DNA from 2 places in the Pseudaestuariivita sp. genome. Region 2 is predicted to be linked to the other one. Evidence: riboswitches for the same ligand, from Rfam matches in the RefSeq annotation. Region 2 holds a riboswitch; the other holds the start of a gene.
What was found. A riboswitch is a leader RNA that binds a small molecule or an ion and turns the genes downstream of it on or off. The one in region 2 is predicted to bind cobalamin.
Positions count from the first base shown of each region.

Region 1 (7,505 bases), on a different contig from region 2:
CATGGCGCCAGTCGCGTTGTAAACCCCGGCGGAGAGGTCCCCTGCCTCCCTGACGGAGGTGGAAAAGGCCGTGCGGACAAGGGCTTGGGCTTGTTCCTCCACCACAGAGATAAGGCGGTTCCACATGACTTGATAGGCGACGGTGCTGATCTCGGTCATGGGCGCGTCTCCTTTGCAAAGACATCGAGCGTGCCGTCCTCGAGCACGCGGACAGCGCGGCTGGCAGGGACGACGACGGTTGTTTCGTCTTCGGTGATGAGCGCGGGGCCTTGGGCTTCGGTCAGGGCGTCGCGCGGGATGACGGCGGCGTCGGTGGGTTTACCGAGGGCCGGGTCGAAAAGGGTGCGGGTGGGGTGGTCGGTTGTCGGAGCTGCGCCGCGAGGTCCCGGGTCGAGCCCGGGACGGGTTGTCTGCGCGGTGCGGGCGTTGACGGACCAGACGGTGATCTCGACCTCCATCCCCGCGACGGCACGGCCGAAGAGTGAGACGTAGGCCTCTTCGAAGAGCTCTTTGAAGCGGTTCTGGTCTGGGTTTGCGGCCTCTTCGGCGGTGAGGGAGACGGGGATTTCCCAGCCTTGGCCCGCGTAGCGCATGTAGACGCGGTGGTCGGCGAGGATGTCGGAGGTGGCGTCGCAGGAGCGGACAAAGCGGGTGGCTTCCTCGGTCATCTCCTCGAAGAGCGCGGTGACGGCGCCTGCGTCGAAGGCCGAGAGGCGCATAAAGACGGAGCGGTTCGCCTCGAAGCTGAACGGCGCGCGGAGAAAGCCGATGGCCGATCCGACGCCGGCGCCTTGCGGCACGAGGCAGCGGTCCACGCCCAGCTTTTCGCAGAGCCGTGCGGCGTGCAGGGGCGCGGCGCCGCCGAAGGCGATCATGGTGTAGCCCGCGAGGTCCTCGCCGTTTTCGACAGCGTGCACGCGGGCGGCGTTGGCCATGTTCTCGTCCACGACTTCGGCAAGGCCCCAGGCCGCCTCGGTGGCGTCCATGTCCAGGGTCTGACCGATGGCGGCGTCGAGGGCTGCCTCCGATTTTTCACGGTAAAGCGGGATCGAGCCGCCGGCGAAATTCTGTGGGTCGAGCTTGCCCAGCACCAGGTCGGCGTCGGTCACCGCAGGCCGCGTGCCGCCCCGTCCGTAGGACGCCGGTCCCGGCTCGGACCCGGCGCTTTCGGGGCCAACGCGGATTTGGTTCATCGCGTCCACATGGGCAAGTGAGCCGCCGCCCGCGCCGATCTCGACCATGTCGATCACGGGGATCGAGATGGGCATGCCGGAGCCTTTCTTGAACCGGTAGGTGCGGGCGACTTCGAAGACGCGGGCGGTCTTGGGCGCCTGGTTCTTGATGAGGCAAATCTTGGCCGTGGTGCCGCCCATGTCAAAGCTGAGGACTTTGCTGAGGCCGTGCCGTGCGGCGATGTCGGCTGCAAAGATCGCGCCACCTGCCGGGCCGGATTCAACGAGGCGGACAGGAAATTCGGCGGCGCTCTCGAGCGACATGATCCCACCGCCGGAGTGCATGAGGAAGACCGGGCAGTCCGCCCCTTCGTCCGCCAGACGGCCCTTGAGGCGCGTCAGGTAGGACTTCATCAGCGGCTTGATGTAGGCGTTGGCGATGGTCGTGTTGAAGCGCTCGTATTCGCGCATCTGCGGCGAGACATCTGACGAGAGCGAGACCATCACGCCGGGCAGTTTGGCGGCAAGCACCTCGGCCACCTGCCGCTCATGGGCGTCATTGGCATAGGCGTGCAAAAAGCCGACAGCGACGCTTTCATACTGCGCCGCGCGCAGCGTTTCTGCCAGCGCCTCAACCTCCGCCAGATCGAGCGGGATCAAAACCTCGCCGCGGGCGTCCATTCGCTCGGTCACCGTATACCGGCGGTTGCGCGCCAGAAGCGGCGGCGGAAGCTTGAGGTTCAGATCATACTGCTCGAACCGGCTCTCGGTGCGCATCTCGATCACGTCGCGAAAGCCCTGCGTGGTGATGAGTGCGGTCTTGGCGCCCCGCCGCTCGATCAGGGCGTTGGTGGCGAGCGTCGTGCCGTGGATGATCTGAGTGATCGCGCCGAGGTCGATCCCGGCTTTGCGCGCGACCTGGTGCATCCCGTCGATGATCGCGTCCTCGGGCGCGGCGTAGGTCGTGAGCACCTTGGTCGAGTGCCATCCCTCGGGCGTTTCCAGCACCACGTCGGTGAAGGTGCCGCCGATGTCCACGCCAAGTCTGATCGTCATGTGCCGCGCTCTTTGTTGTCCGTGCGCGGAGCGTAGCGGGAAGTCTCGTAGGGCTCCATTTAGAAAACCGCGCCCCGTGATGAAAATCCCTGCCACTTTGACCGGTCGATAATCTGACTTCTTTTATCGGAATTGACATTCCCGACAAAAACAGTCAGCCTGACGTCATCATGTCTCAGCCACCCGTGGTTTTCCGCGCGGGCAGCCCGGACCATCGCAACACCTCAGGAGGTGACCCATGGACCATGGCTTTCAGGCTGCGCCATTGCCGCAGAGCGCGGCGCTTGGCCCGCGCGAGGACAGCGTGTGCTGGCGCGACATTCTGCAAACCGCTCTGCACGGGCTTTACCCGTCCGATGAGCACCTCGAGCGCTTGCTCGACCATCTGGAGCGGACGCCGTGAACGCCATGACCCAAGTGCCCCGCCCGATGGACGTGCCCGAACGCCCGCAGGTCGCCACCTATGACGCGCGCGACCTGATCCGGGACGGCGTGCAGGCGCAGATCGTTCTGGACGGGCAAACCTACATCCTGCGCATCACAAAGGCGGGCAAGCTGATCCTGACGAAGTGAACTCTTTCGCCGAACCAAGGCAGCACGCGCGGCGTTGAGCCCGCGAGGCAACCGAACAAGGGACCCCATGGCCAAGACACCCAGCCCCTGCATCGACGTGTGCAAGTTCAAACGCGAAGGCCACTGCATCGGCTGTTCGATGACCAAGGCGCAAAAGGCGCTCTTCAAGGGCCTGAAAAAGGACAAGCACCGCGCGGCATTCGTCACCATGCTGGTCGCGCAGCAACGCCAGCTCGGGCGGTACTCGCACTGGACGTCCGCCTATTTGCGCAAGTGCCTCAAGAAGAAGGTCAAGCCGGTCTCAGCCGTGCGGGATGCGGCCTAGGCGGGACTGTGTACCCTCGTGACACAAGGTGCAGGAGCGCGTCTGCGCAGGCAAAAGCCTACGCCGCGCCGCGCAGGGGGAACTGGCCGATGACCTCGAAGGCGCTGTCCTGACGCTCTCCACAAAGGGCGATCTGGTCCAGCACGAATGGAGCCGGCATCGGCGGGAAATGCGCGGCGACCCGCTCGGTCCAAAGGGGCAGATCGGCGGTCGGGATCGGGCCCGTCAGGGTCATGTGAAAGCGGAATTCGTCCAGCACATAGGGATAGCCCCACCGCGCAAGCAGTGCCTCTTGCCGCGGCGTGAGCTGCGCCTTGCGCCGCCGCTCGGTCTCTTCCGCGGTCGGTGCGGCGCGAAAGTCGTCGAGCTCCTGCACACAGGCCGCCGCCACGCTCGCTAGATCGTCCTGGCTCCCGAGCGGCACCAGCGCCAGAAACCGCCCAATCGTCGCCACCTGCAGCCCTGCGCAGCGCGCGGCGGGCGTGCGTTCCGCAAGCGCCTCCACGGCCGCACATAGCTGGTCACCCGTCATGCCCTCGGCCAGTCGGAACGGCGGCTTGAGCGTTGCGTGGAAGCCGTATTTGCGCGGGGTGCGAGTCACGGCGTCCAGCCCTGCGAGGTCGGGCTTCGGCACGGGCACGCCGCGCAACACGTCCCACCCAAGCCAGCGCGCGCCGGCCTCGGCCAAAGCACCTGCGCGGGGGGTGAAGTAGATGGCATGGCGGGCGTACTTCATGCTGCGGCACATACCGCAGATGGCATCTCGGCACCACACGCTATTCGCCTGCGCGCGCGTCTCGGACCCCGAAAACGCCCCTTGAAACATCCCCCAGGGGCGATGCGCGATTGACAGACTCGAAAGGATGCGGCTTTGTCCGCGATGATGGTTCTCGCAAGCCCAAGGCGCGCGGGATGAAAAGGGAACACGGTGCGGCGTAGCCAACAGGCACCAAATCCGTGACTGCCCCCGCAACTGTGAGCGGTGAGCGAGCCCGAGATGAGCCACTGGACGTTGCGTCCGGGAAGGTTCGGGCAAGCAGCGACCCGCGAGTCAGGAGACCTGCCATCGACGGCGCGCACCCGTGCGCCGGAGTTTCAACGCGATGCGGGCGGGGCGCCCGGTCAGGAGCACAGCATGGCGACGCGGCATCTTCCGCAGCGACATGGCCCTTTGCGCCCGCAGGCGCGTGGCGGAGGGCCATATGACACATCGGATCACAATCTGCACCTCGTGCCGGCACAAGGGCACCGACTGCCGCCCGGGCTATGAGCTGATCGACAAGCTGCGCACGGCCATCGCGGCCGCCGGGGCGTCGGTGCCGGAGGATTTCGAGATCTCGGGCGTGGCCTGTATGGCCGGCTGTGACCGCCCCTGCACCGTGGCCTATCACGGCACGAAAAAGGCGACGTATCTCTTTGGCGACATCGAGCCGGAGACGGACATCGCCGACCTCGTGGCCTTCGCGCGCCAGTATGCCTACCTGCACGACGGCTGGTGCGCCTCGGTTGACCGGCCCGGCAAGCTGCGCAAGGCGACGCTTGCGCGGGTGCCTGCGGCAATCATCGCGCTCGAAGAGAGCGAGGCCCGGGCGTCGTGAGCGCGGCAAACCTCACCGTCACCGACCTCTCGTGGTCGCCGGGGCGCAGAGCGCCGACGCTGCTGCATCCGGTGAGCTTTGCGCTCGAGGCGGGGCGCGTATTGGGCATCGTCGGCCCGAACGGCGCCGGCAAGACGACGCTGCTGCGCCTCCTCTACCGGTTCCACCGCCCCACAACAGGCCACGTGCAAGTCGGTGGCGCCGACATCTGGGATATGCCGGCCCGTGCCGTGGCGCAGCGCGTCGCGGCGGTGCTGCAAGAGCAACCCGGCGACTTTGCTCTGACGGTTCAGGAGATCGTCACCCTGGGGCGCACGCCGCATCGGCGCGGCTTTGCCGGCAGCGCCGGTGTGCGTGACGTGCAGATCATCGAGGGCGCGCTGGCCCGGCTCGACCTCGACGGTCTCGCGGAGCGCCACCTCAGCACCCTCTCGGGTGGGGAGCGCCAGCGGGTTATGGTCGCGCGTGCGCTCGCGCAGGAGCCGCAGCTTTTGATCCTCGACGAGCCGACCAACCACCTCGACATCCGCCACCAGCTGGAGGTGCTGGAGCTGATCCGCACCCTGCCCCTGACAATCGTGACCTCGCTGCACGATCTCAACCTGGCCGCCGCCCTCTGCGACGACGTCCTGCTCCTTCACTCCGGGCGCGCGCTCGGATTTGGCCCGCCGCACGAGGTCCTGTCCGAGGCTGCCGTGTCAGATGCCTTTGGCGTTCGGGCGCGCACAGAAACCCTGTCGGTCAGTCAGACCGAGCACCTCACCTACCACCTTCACACTCATGGACCCCAACGATGAAGACGACACTCCTGACCACCGCCGCCCTCGCGCTTACCGCTGGCGCTGCCTTTGCCGAGACAACGGTGCAAAGCTGCAACCGCACCGTGACCTTTGACGAGGTGCCGAGCCGCGCGATCTCGAACGACGTGAACCTGACCGAGATGATGCTCGTGCTCGGGCTGACCGACCACATGGTCGGCTACACCGGCATCTCGGGCTGGAAGACGCTGGATGAGGACATGCGCGCCGGCGTCGAGGCGCTGCCGGAACTTTCGGCCAAGTACCCCTCCAAGGAAGTGCTGGTCGGCGCGGATGCAGACTTCTTCTTTGCCGGCTGGAACTACGGCATGAAAGTCGGTGGCGACGTCACGCCCGAGACGCTCGCCCCCTTCGGCATCGAGGTCTACGAGCTGACGGAAAGCTGCGCGCATATCATGGAGAAGGGCAAGGCCAGCATGGACGACATGTACGCCGACCTGATGAACCTCGGTGCGATCTTCGATGTGGAGGACAAGGCAGCCGCGCTGGTCGAGGGTTACAAGGCGGAGCTGGCCGCGATCACCGCAGGTCTCGAACCCGGCGCGCCGGTGCGCGCCTTCGTCTACGACAGCGGCGAGGACAAGCCCTTCACCGCCGGCCTCTACGCGATGCCCACCGCGCTGATCGAGGCGGCGGGCGGCACCAATGTGATGAACGGCTTTGAGAAGAGCTGGGGCATCGTCACCTGGGAAGAGGTTGTCGAGCAGAACCCGGAGGTCATCGTCATCGTCAACTACGGCACCGTGACCGCCGCGCAAAAGCGGGCCTTCATGATGTCGAACCCCGCCTTTGCCGAGATCGACGCGGTCAAGAACGACCGGTTCGTGACGCTCGAATACGTCGAGGCGACGCCCGGCCCTCGCAACATCGCCGCGGTCAAGACGCTGGCGGACGCGTTCCGGGGCAACTGAGCGATGAGCGATACGGCCGTTCCGTCCCCCGTGCAGTCCCCAGTGCAGTCCGCCGCGCAGTCTCCGGTGCGCGAAGCCAAGAGCCGGGCGCTGGGGCTGACCGCGCTCGGGCTGACTGCATTCGGGCTGGCGGCGCTGCTCGTATCGCTCTCGATCGCCATCTCCGTGGGAGCCGTGCCGGTCCCCACAGGCACGGTCTGGGGGGTGCTGGTGGGCAAGATCTCGCCCGGCATCATCGAGGCGGACTGGAGCCGGGGCCGCGAGGCCATCGTCTGGGACATCCGCTTCCCCCGCGCGCTGCTCGCGATCCTCGTCGGCGCCGGCCTTGCGGTGGTCGGCGCCGCGCTGCAGGCAGTCACGCGCAACCCACTGGCCGATCCGCACCTCCTTGGCATCTCGTCGGGCGGTGCATTTGGCGCGATCTTTGCCCTCCTGCACTCCGGGCTCTTTCTGGGGCTTTTGACGGTTCCGATCCTGGCGTTCTGCGGCGCGCTCCTGGCGACGCTGGTCGTGCTCGGCGTCTCGCGGCTGGCGGATGCGCAAAGCGCGGACCGGCTGGTGCTGGCCGGTGTCGCGGTCTCGTTCATCATCATGGCGGGCGCGAACGGGCTGATCTTTCTCGGCGAGCCGCACGCCTCGCATACGGTGGTCTTCTGGATGCTCGGAGGGCTGGGCCTCGCGCAGTGGGACCACCTGATCTACCCGGCTGTGATCCTTTTGGCTTGCGGCGCGTGGCTGGCCACCCGCACGGCGCAGCTGAACGCGATGACCGTCGGGGACGAGACCGCCGCCACGCTTGGCATCCCCGTCGCGCGGTTCCGGCTGGCCGTGTTCGTCGCCGGCGCGCTCATCACCGGCGTGATGGTCGCGTTCTCCGGGATCATCGGCTTTGTCGGGCTGATGGTGCCGCACGTGGCGCGGATGCTCGTCGGCGGAGACTACCGCCGCGTCCTGCCTGCCTCGGCGCTGATCGGCGCGATCTTCCTCCTCTGGGCCGACATCGCCGCCCGCACCATCATGGCCCCCGAAGACATGCCAATCGGCATCGTCAC
Region 1 is NZ_JBRBVB010000015.1:285,266-292,770, reverse strand. It holds gene ACU0B3_RS17460 (hydantoinase B/oxoprolinase family protein) at 1-159, opposite strand, end outside; gene ACU0B3_RS17455 (hydantoinase/oxoprolinase family protein) at 156-2,228, opposite strand; gene ACU0B3_RS17450 (hypothetical protein) at 2,467-2,631, shown strand; gene hemP (hemin uptake protein HemP) at 2,628-2,801, shown strand; gene ACU0B3_RS17440 (DUF1289 domain-containing protein) at 2,869-3,126, shown strand; gene ACU0B3_RS17435 (DUF1045 domain-containing protein) at 3,185-3,862, opposite strand; cobalamin riboswitch at 3,994-4,208, shown strand; gene ACU0B3_RS17430 (DUF1636 family protein) at 4,329-4,724, shown strand; gene ACU0B3_RS17425 (ABC transporter ATP-binding protein) at 4,721-5,521, shown strand; gene ACU0B3_RS17420 (ABC transporter substrate-binding protein) at 5,518-6,453, shown strand; gene ACU0B3_RS17415 (FecCD family ABC transporter permease) at 6,457-7,505, shown strand, end outside.
Region 1: another riboswitch for cobalamin. It lies ahead of ACU0B3_RS17430 (DUF1636 family protein); the one in region 2 lies ahead of ACU0B3_RS09680 (DUF1636 family protein).

Region 2 (7,505 bases):
GGAAAAGGCCAGAGACGCGCAAAGTCACATCGATCCGGGGGCGGTTCATCAGCGCGAGTGGCAGCACTTCGTAGCCTGTCACGCGGCCTGACTTGTGATCCCACTGCGGCGCCAGCCCCGCGAGATGCAAAGCCATCGCGAATTCTTCGCCCGCCGTGCGCATCGTGGCAGAGCCCCATAGGTCGACGACCACGTTGCGCGGCCAATCGCCCTCGTCCTGCAGGTGGCGGCGCACCAGCTCTTCGGCCATCTTCACGCCCTGCGCATGGGCGGATTTTGTCGGCACGCTGCGCGGATCGGTGGTGAAGAGGTTGCGCCCCGTGGGCAGCACGTCATCGCGTCCTCTATAGGGAGAGCCGGAGGGTCCGGCGTTCACGCGGCGGCCTGCGAGGGCCGACAAGAGGCCCTCTTTCTCGCCCGCGCCGTGGGGACCTGTGCCGTAGACGTGCAGGCCGTCGCCGAACTGGCTTTCCTTGATGTCGCAGACAAAGCGGTCGATGCGCGTGATGGCTTCGGCGGCGGAGGCGTCTGCGTCGAGGCCGAGGTCGGTTTCCACTCCCGTCGCCTGTGCCTCTTCGCGAATGGTCTCGATGAGCCGGTCGCGGCGGCGGGGATCGAGCCCGTCGGCGGTCGAATACTCGTCCAGCAAACCTTCGAGCCGGGTCAGCACCTGCGGCACCGCGCTTTCCGCCATGGGCGGCGGGACGTGGCCGAGCGTGATCGCACCAATGCGCCGCTTGGCCTGCGCGGCCTCACCCGGATCGTTCACGATGAAGGGGTAGATGACCGGCGTCGCGCCCAGCAAAAGCTCGGGCCAGCAGTCCGCGGACAGTGCCACGGCCTTCCCGGGGAGCCACTCCACCGTGCCATGCGCGCCGACATGGATCAGCGCGTCGAGGTTTTGGGATTTGAGCCAGAGATAGAAGGCGACGTAGCCATGGCGCGGCGTGCGGGCGAGGTCGTGGTAGTCGTCCTCGCGCTCCTGCACCTCGCCCCGTTCGGGTTGCAGTGCGATCAGGCGCGTGCCGACCCGGAGGGCTTTGAAGTGGAAGGCGTAGTCTTCGACCGCAGGGTCTTGCGCCGGGTCTCCCCACGCCATTTGCAGGTCGTTCTGAGCGGTCTCGGGGAGGCTTTGGAGCGCGCGTTCGTAGTCCGCTACCGGCCAGCTGAGCGTCTCTGTCCTGAGGGCCGTGCCGAGGTCCGACGGTGCTTCACCGCCGAGCCATGTCATCATCTCGCCGACCGATTCCAGCGGGTCGAGGCCCACGGCATGTGCGAGGTTCCAGTCGCGGCCGGGGTAGGTGGAAAGCACCAGCGCGAGTGTCTTTTCGGCGAGTGGTTTGTGCGTCAGCGCGAGGGTCGCGGCGACGCGGTCGACGACGTGCTTGATCCGCGCGTGATCGGCCCGGTGGCCGAAGTGCGAGAACTCGAGGTCTGGGTCCTTCTTGGCAGGTGCCTTGAAGCTCGCGACGCCTGCAAAGAGCCGCCCGTCCACCTCCGGCAGCACCACGTGCATCGCCAGATCGGCAGGCGAGAGGCCGCGTTCGGCTTCTTTCCATTCGCCTTTGCGCGCCGTCGAGAGGGCGACCTGGAAGACCGGGCAGCCGGACGCGTCGAGGGGCGACGTGCCATCGTCCGTCTGGGCGGAGAAGGCGGTTGCGTTGATGATGGCGGCGGGCTGGGCTCCGGTGAGGACCTCCCGGATCCACTGTGCCGCCTGGGGCTGCTTGAGGGACGGCGCGAAGAGGCCGATGGCTTGGAAACCGCGTGTTTCCAGTTCCGCGAGGAGGGCGTCGACGGGTTCGGTGTCGGCGGAGGTGAGGTAGGAGCGGTAGAAGGTGACGATCACGCTGCCTTGCGCTGGCGTCGTCGCGACCACCCCTTCCCCCGGACGGTACCAGCCAAAGTCCGGCACCATTTTGCTGCCCATCACAGGCGCGGCGTAGAGGCCGGCTGCGAGTGCCATTTGAGCGAGGGCGGCGTGGGCGGCGACGGCGCCTCCGGCTTCGCAGAGAGCCGACAAACGGCGGAGCGTGGAGACGGGGACCGTGGACAAAGCGTCAAGCGCAGGGTCGGGACGTCCGTCGGCGGGCAAGACAGCAAGGGCGATGCCCTTCCGGCGGCAGAGGTCCTGCACGGACATCAGGCCGTAAGACCAGTAGCTTTCGCCGCCGATGAGCCGGATCAGGATGCCCTTGGCGTGGCACAAGGTCTGCTCGAGATACGTGTCCACCGACAGCGGATGCTTGAGCGCCACGAGGTTCGCGAGCCGCACTGAAGGCAGGTCGTCCTTCCCGCGCCGGTATCCCGCCTGAAACGCGCCGAGGTCGCTGTCGGAAAACGACAGCACCACCAGATCAGCCGGGCTCTGGGCCAGGTCGAACGGCGTCTCGGTGTCACCAAGGCCATGGCTTTCGCGGAAGACGACGTGCATGGATCAAGCGCCCAGGATGGCCTCGATCTCGGCGCGGTTCACGTGGTCATGCTCGGCGATCACCACGAGCGAAGAGCGGCGCGGGCGGTCGCCCCAGGGCGCGTCGAACTGCATCCGCACGCGCGCGCCCACGGCCTGCACCAGCATCCGCATCGGTTTGCCTTTGACCGCGATGTAGCCTTTGACCCGGAGCGCATGCGCCTCGCGCGCAAGCCGCTCGATGCGCGCCTCGAGGTCCTTCGGGTCATCGATCTCGGGCAGGTGCACGACGATGGTGTCGAAGTCGTCATGCTCGTGGTCGTGGTGCCCGTCGTGGTGGGAGGGGCGGGCGTCAAGGTCGTCTTCGGCAGCCGCGCCAAGCCCCAGCACGACGCGGGGGTCCACAACGCCTTCGCTCACCGGCAGGATCGGCAGGCTGCGGGGCGCCTCGCTTTCCACGACGCCGCGGGCCTTGGCCATGGTGGCGTCGTCCACGAGGTCGGCCTTGGTCAGCAGGATGATGTCGGCGCAGGAGATCTGGTCCTCGAAGACTTCCGAGAGCGGCGTCTCGTGATCGAGCGACTCGTCCGCCTCGCGCTGGGCCTGAACGGCATCCACGTCGGTGGCGAACTGGCCTTTGGCGACGGCCTCTGCATCCGCCAGCGCGACTACGCCGTCGACGGTGATGCGCGACCGGATCGCGGGCCAGTCGAACGCCTTGAGGAGCGGCTTGGGGAGCGCCAGACCGCTGGTCTCGATCAGGATGTGATCGGGCGGCTCGGGCAGGGCCATGATCTGCTCGATCGTCGGGATGAAGTCATCGGCCACCGTGCAGCAGATGCACCCGTTCGCGAGCTCGAGGATGTTCTCCGCCGGGCAATTCTCGTCCGCGCATCCCTTGAGGATCTCACCATCGACGCCCATCGTGCCGAACTCGTTGACCAGCACCGCGAGGCGCTTGCCTTGAGGGTTGGTCATCAGGTGACGGATAAAGGTGGTCTTTCCCGCGCCGAGAAAGCCGGTGATGACGGTGACGGGGATTTTGGTCAAATCGTTCATGTCAGGGGTCCCTCAGAGCTTTGGGATGCCGGATAGCATCGGCGGGATGCGGGCGATCGATTGTTTGCGAAAGATGACGGGACGTTCGCGCCATGGGACCAGCCCGTCGGATGTCGCGGCATAGGCGGCAGCGCCTGCGAGGATGTCGTCCGCGTGACCCTCATCGGGGTCGAGGCGGCCGTAGACGTAGGTCCACTTCCCGCCTTCCTGCAACGCGACAGAGCAGCCGTTCTTGCAGGCTGACAGGCACTCGACCGGCTGGATCGTCACGCCCTCGGGTGCGCCCTTGGCCAGCAGCTCTTCGGCGAGCCGCGCGCCGCGCCGGGGCGCCTCGGGGTCATCGCCCTCGTGCTTGCAGGTGGTGCAGACGTAGAGTGTCGCGCCCATGATCGTCCCTCGTTCCCGTATCCCAAAGGGGCGCGCATGGGGGACCGGCGGGCAGACCTCCCGCATGATCCGGCCACGACACACCCCGGTCGTCCGTCTTCGTCGCGCTGGCAGGTCTCCCGGCTTGCAAAGTGCCTTGCGGCCTGGATGCGGCCTTCCCGGGCTCCTCCCAGTGGCGGTGCATCCTCTTTGGTCACGGTCGCGGGGGCGGCTGCGTCGGGTGCGGTTTGCGGTAAAACCAGACCCCTCGCATTCCCTCTTCGCCCAAGGTAGCTCTTGGGAACCAGCACCGTCACCTAGAGGCCCGCCGGCGCGGGATGTCAACCGGAGTCGTCATGTCAGAGCTCGATCAGAACGCCCGCCACGCCAGCAAGATGGCCAAGAAGAAGGCCGCCCGCGACCGCATGATGGCCACCAAGGAGGGTGAGAAGGGCCTGATTATTGTGCACACCGGGCCGGGGAAGGGGAAGTCTTCGTCGGGGTTCGGGATGATCCTGCGCTGCATCGCGCACGATATGCCGTCAGCGGTGGTGCAGTTCATCAAAGGGGCCTGGCAGACCGGCGAGCGCACGCTGATCGAGGCGAACTTTGCGCATCTGTGCCAATTCTACGCGATGGGTGAGGGCTTCACCTGGGAGACCCAGGACCGCGCCCGCGACATCGCCGCCGCCGAGAAGGGCTGGGAGAAAGCCAAGGAGCTGATCCGCAACCCCGAGATCAAGATGGTTCTGCTCGACGAGATCAACATCGCTTTGCGGTACGACTACCTGAGCGTCGACGACGTGGTGCAGTTCCTCGTCGAGGAAAAGCCGCCCATGACCCACGTCGTGCTGACCGGGCGGAACGCCAAGGAAGAGCTGATCGAGATTGCCGATCTGGTAACTGAAATGAGTTTGGTGAAGCACCCCTTCCGGTCGGGGGTTAAAGGGCAGAAGGGCGTGGAGTTTTGAAGACGGTGCGGCTGTTTCCCGGTTCCACGAGAGGCAGCCGCGCCCGCAATGCCATGAGTGCGTTTATCGCAGGTCTTGGCGGGGTCATCCTTTTGGAGCTCTTTTTCGAGGTCTTCTCTAGGGTCGGCTTTACGCCAACACCATATGCCACCGCGATGTTCGCAGCCTTCGGATTCGTATTCTTTCTCGCGACAACGTTCGCAGTCATCTACCTGCAGAGTGAGCGCTTTCGCATTTCTCCGTCGAGGTTGATCCGGGACATCGCGATTTCGATCTTTTACAGTGTCGTCGCCTTCGCGCTTTACTACCGGACGGTTGGCATCTTGCCGACGTTCGACGCGCAACGGACTCAGACAGCGCGAGACTTCATCTATTTCTCGGTCGTGACCTTCTCGACGCTTGGCTACGGCGACTTTCGACCTAGCCCCGACTCTAGGCTTTTGGCGGCGTCACAAGCGTTGCTGGGTACGGTGCATATCGGGATGATCGTCGGCGCCGCGTTTCTGACGTTTTCAATGTCGGGGCGCGGCGAAAAGCAGGTCAGGCCAGTGCCATCGACACAAAGGCGGAGATGGTCCCGAAAGCGACGAAGAGGTAGATAGCTCCTGACAACCGTCTATACGTTTTCTTTGACAACTTCGCCCTCCTCTTTCTTTTCAGATCGCCTACACATTTATTTACACACTTCTAGTGCAAAAAACAAGTTAACCCCACCCTCCGAAAGGCCCACCTCATGCCCAAGAAACGCATGCTCACCGAGTTCGGGATGGGCTCCTCGCTCCGCCGGCAGGACTATACCGAGGCTGCCAAGCGCGCCGTTCAGGACGCGCTCTGGCACAACTCGATCAACCTCGCCGAGCTCTTTGGCCGGGAGAAATCCGAGATGCTCATCGACCTGGAAATCGGAGTGCAAGCGCCTGACGAGGTGGACAAAAGCGCCGTGACCGAAGCCTTCCCCTACGGCCAGATCAGCGTCACCTGCGTCAAGGGAGGGCTCGACGTGCCGCGCACGGACGGCAAGCCGACGGTGATCGCCAATGTCGCCATTTCCGTCAGCTTCGAGATGGAGGGCTAGGCCATGCAGCGTTTCATCATCGAGATGGGGATGGGCAACGACCAGTACGGGATGGACTACACCAAGGCCGCTGCGCGCGCGATCGAGGACGCGATCCGCCACTCGTCGATCCCGATGTTCGAGACCCTCGGCATCTCCCACGACGCGATGGAGGTCCGCGTGACCCTCGGCGCGCAGGAACCGGACAAGATCGACACCGAAGCGCTTGTCGCCAAACTGCCGCGCGGCAAGGCGTCCGTCACCGCGACCCACGGCGGGCTCAACGTGGTGAACCCGGATACGGGCAACACGCTTGTGATTGTTCAGGCGGCAGTGGAGGCGTTCTTACCCAAGCAGGCGTAAGGCGCTCTTTAGCCGATCCCATTCGCCTGCCAGGCCTGGCAGTCCAAGCCGCAGCCACGTCTTGGAATACGGAAAAACCCGCGACCAGATTTTGTGTTCCGCGAGATGTGTCTGTGCCGCCTCCGCATCCTCCGTCTCATAAAGCCGGAAAAGCCCGGTGCCGCCGGCGCAATGCCACCCAGCAGTCAAAGCCATCTCGTCAAGCGCCTCAGCCTCGTCAGCCAACCGCGCGCGCGTCTCAGCAGCCCAGGCTTCATCCGACAGCGCCCTCCGACCTACCTCCAGCGCCGGGCCGTTGACTGACCAAGGCCCCGCCGCCTCGCGCAGCGTCATCAAGAGCTGCGCCGGTCCGAGCGCAAAGCCAAGCCGCAGGCCCGCCAGTCCGTAGAACTTGCCGAACGAGCGGAGTACCAACACCTGATCGAGCGCATCGAGCCGCGGACACACGGACATCTCCGGCGTCGCGTCCGCAAAGCTCTCGTCGACAACCAGCAGCCCGACCTCCCGGCTCAGCGCAGCCACGGCGTCCGGCGTCAAATGACGCCCGTCGGGGTTGTTGGGGTTCACGACCACGGCGACCGCGGCACCATGCAGTGCCTCGACCGACGTCACCTCGGACACGTCCCACCCGGCGGCGCGCGCGCTGGCGGCATGTTCGTTGTACGTCGGTCCCAGCACCCGCATGTCCGCCTTCGGCAACACACGCGGCAAGAGCTGGATCGGGTGTGACGCGCCTGCCAGAGGCAGGATCGGTGCATCCGTGCGGTAGGCCGCCAAAGCCGCGTCTACCAGACCCTGCACCGCAAGGTCCGTCGGCAGCGCCTGCCAATGCGTGCTATCGATCCCCGTCACCGGGTACGGCACGCGGTTGATCCCGGTCGAAAGGTCGATCCAGTCCTCCACTGCGCCGCCAAAACGCGCGACAGCCGCATCCAGATTGCCCCCGTGATCACGCAAGGATCATCCCTCCCAAAGCCAGGCTCAGCCCCGCGACTCCCATCGCGCGCCAATATAGCGCCAGCCCGCGCGCCAGATCGCGCGCCACGGGTTCGCGCCCCGCCGCATAGACGTAAGGATCGTCGACCGCGCCATCGGCGTAAACCCTCGGTCCTGCCAGACGCACACCCAAGGCACCCGCCATCGCCGCCTCCGGCCATCCGGCATTCGGCGAGCGGTGCTGACGCGCGTCGGCAAACATGGCACGCAGGCTCTCGCGAGGCGCGCTGGACACCAGCGCGAAGAGCGCGCCCGTCAGCCGCGCCGGCACCCAGTTCACCAC
Region 2 is NZ_JBRBVB010000007.1:3,294-10,798, reverse strand. It holds gene cobN (cobaltochelatase subunit CobN) at 1-2,434, opposite strand, end outside; gene cobW (cobalamin biosynthesis protein CobW) at 2,438-3,472, opposite strand; gene ACU0B3_RS09680 (DUF1636 family protein) at 3,485-3,859, opposite strand; cobalamin riboswitch at 3,952-4,162, opposite strand; gene cobO (cob(I)yrinic acid a,c-diamide adenosyltransferase) at 4,195-4,809, shown strand; gene ACU0B3_RS09670 (ion channel) at 4,815-5,411, shown strand; gene ACU0B3_RS09665 (Lin0512 family protein) at 5,543-5,884, shown strand; gene ACU0B3_RS09660 (Lin0512 family protein) at 5,888-6,226, shown strand; gene cobD (threonine-phosphate decarboxylase CobD) at 6,209-7,183, opposite strand; gene cbiB (adenosylcobinamide-phosphate synthase CbiB) at 7,176-7,505, opposite strand, start outside.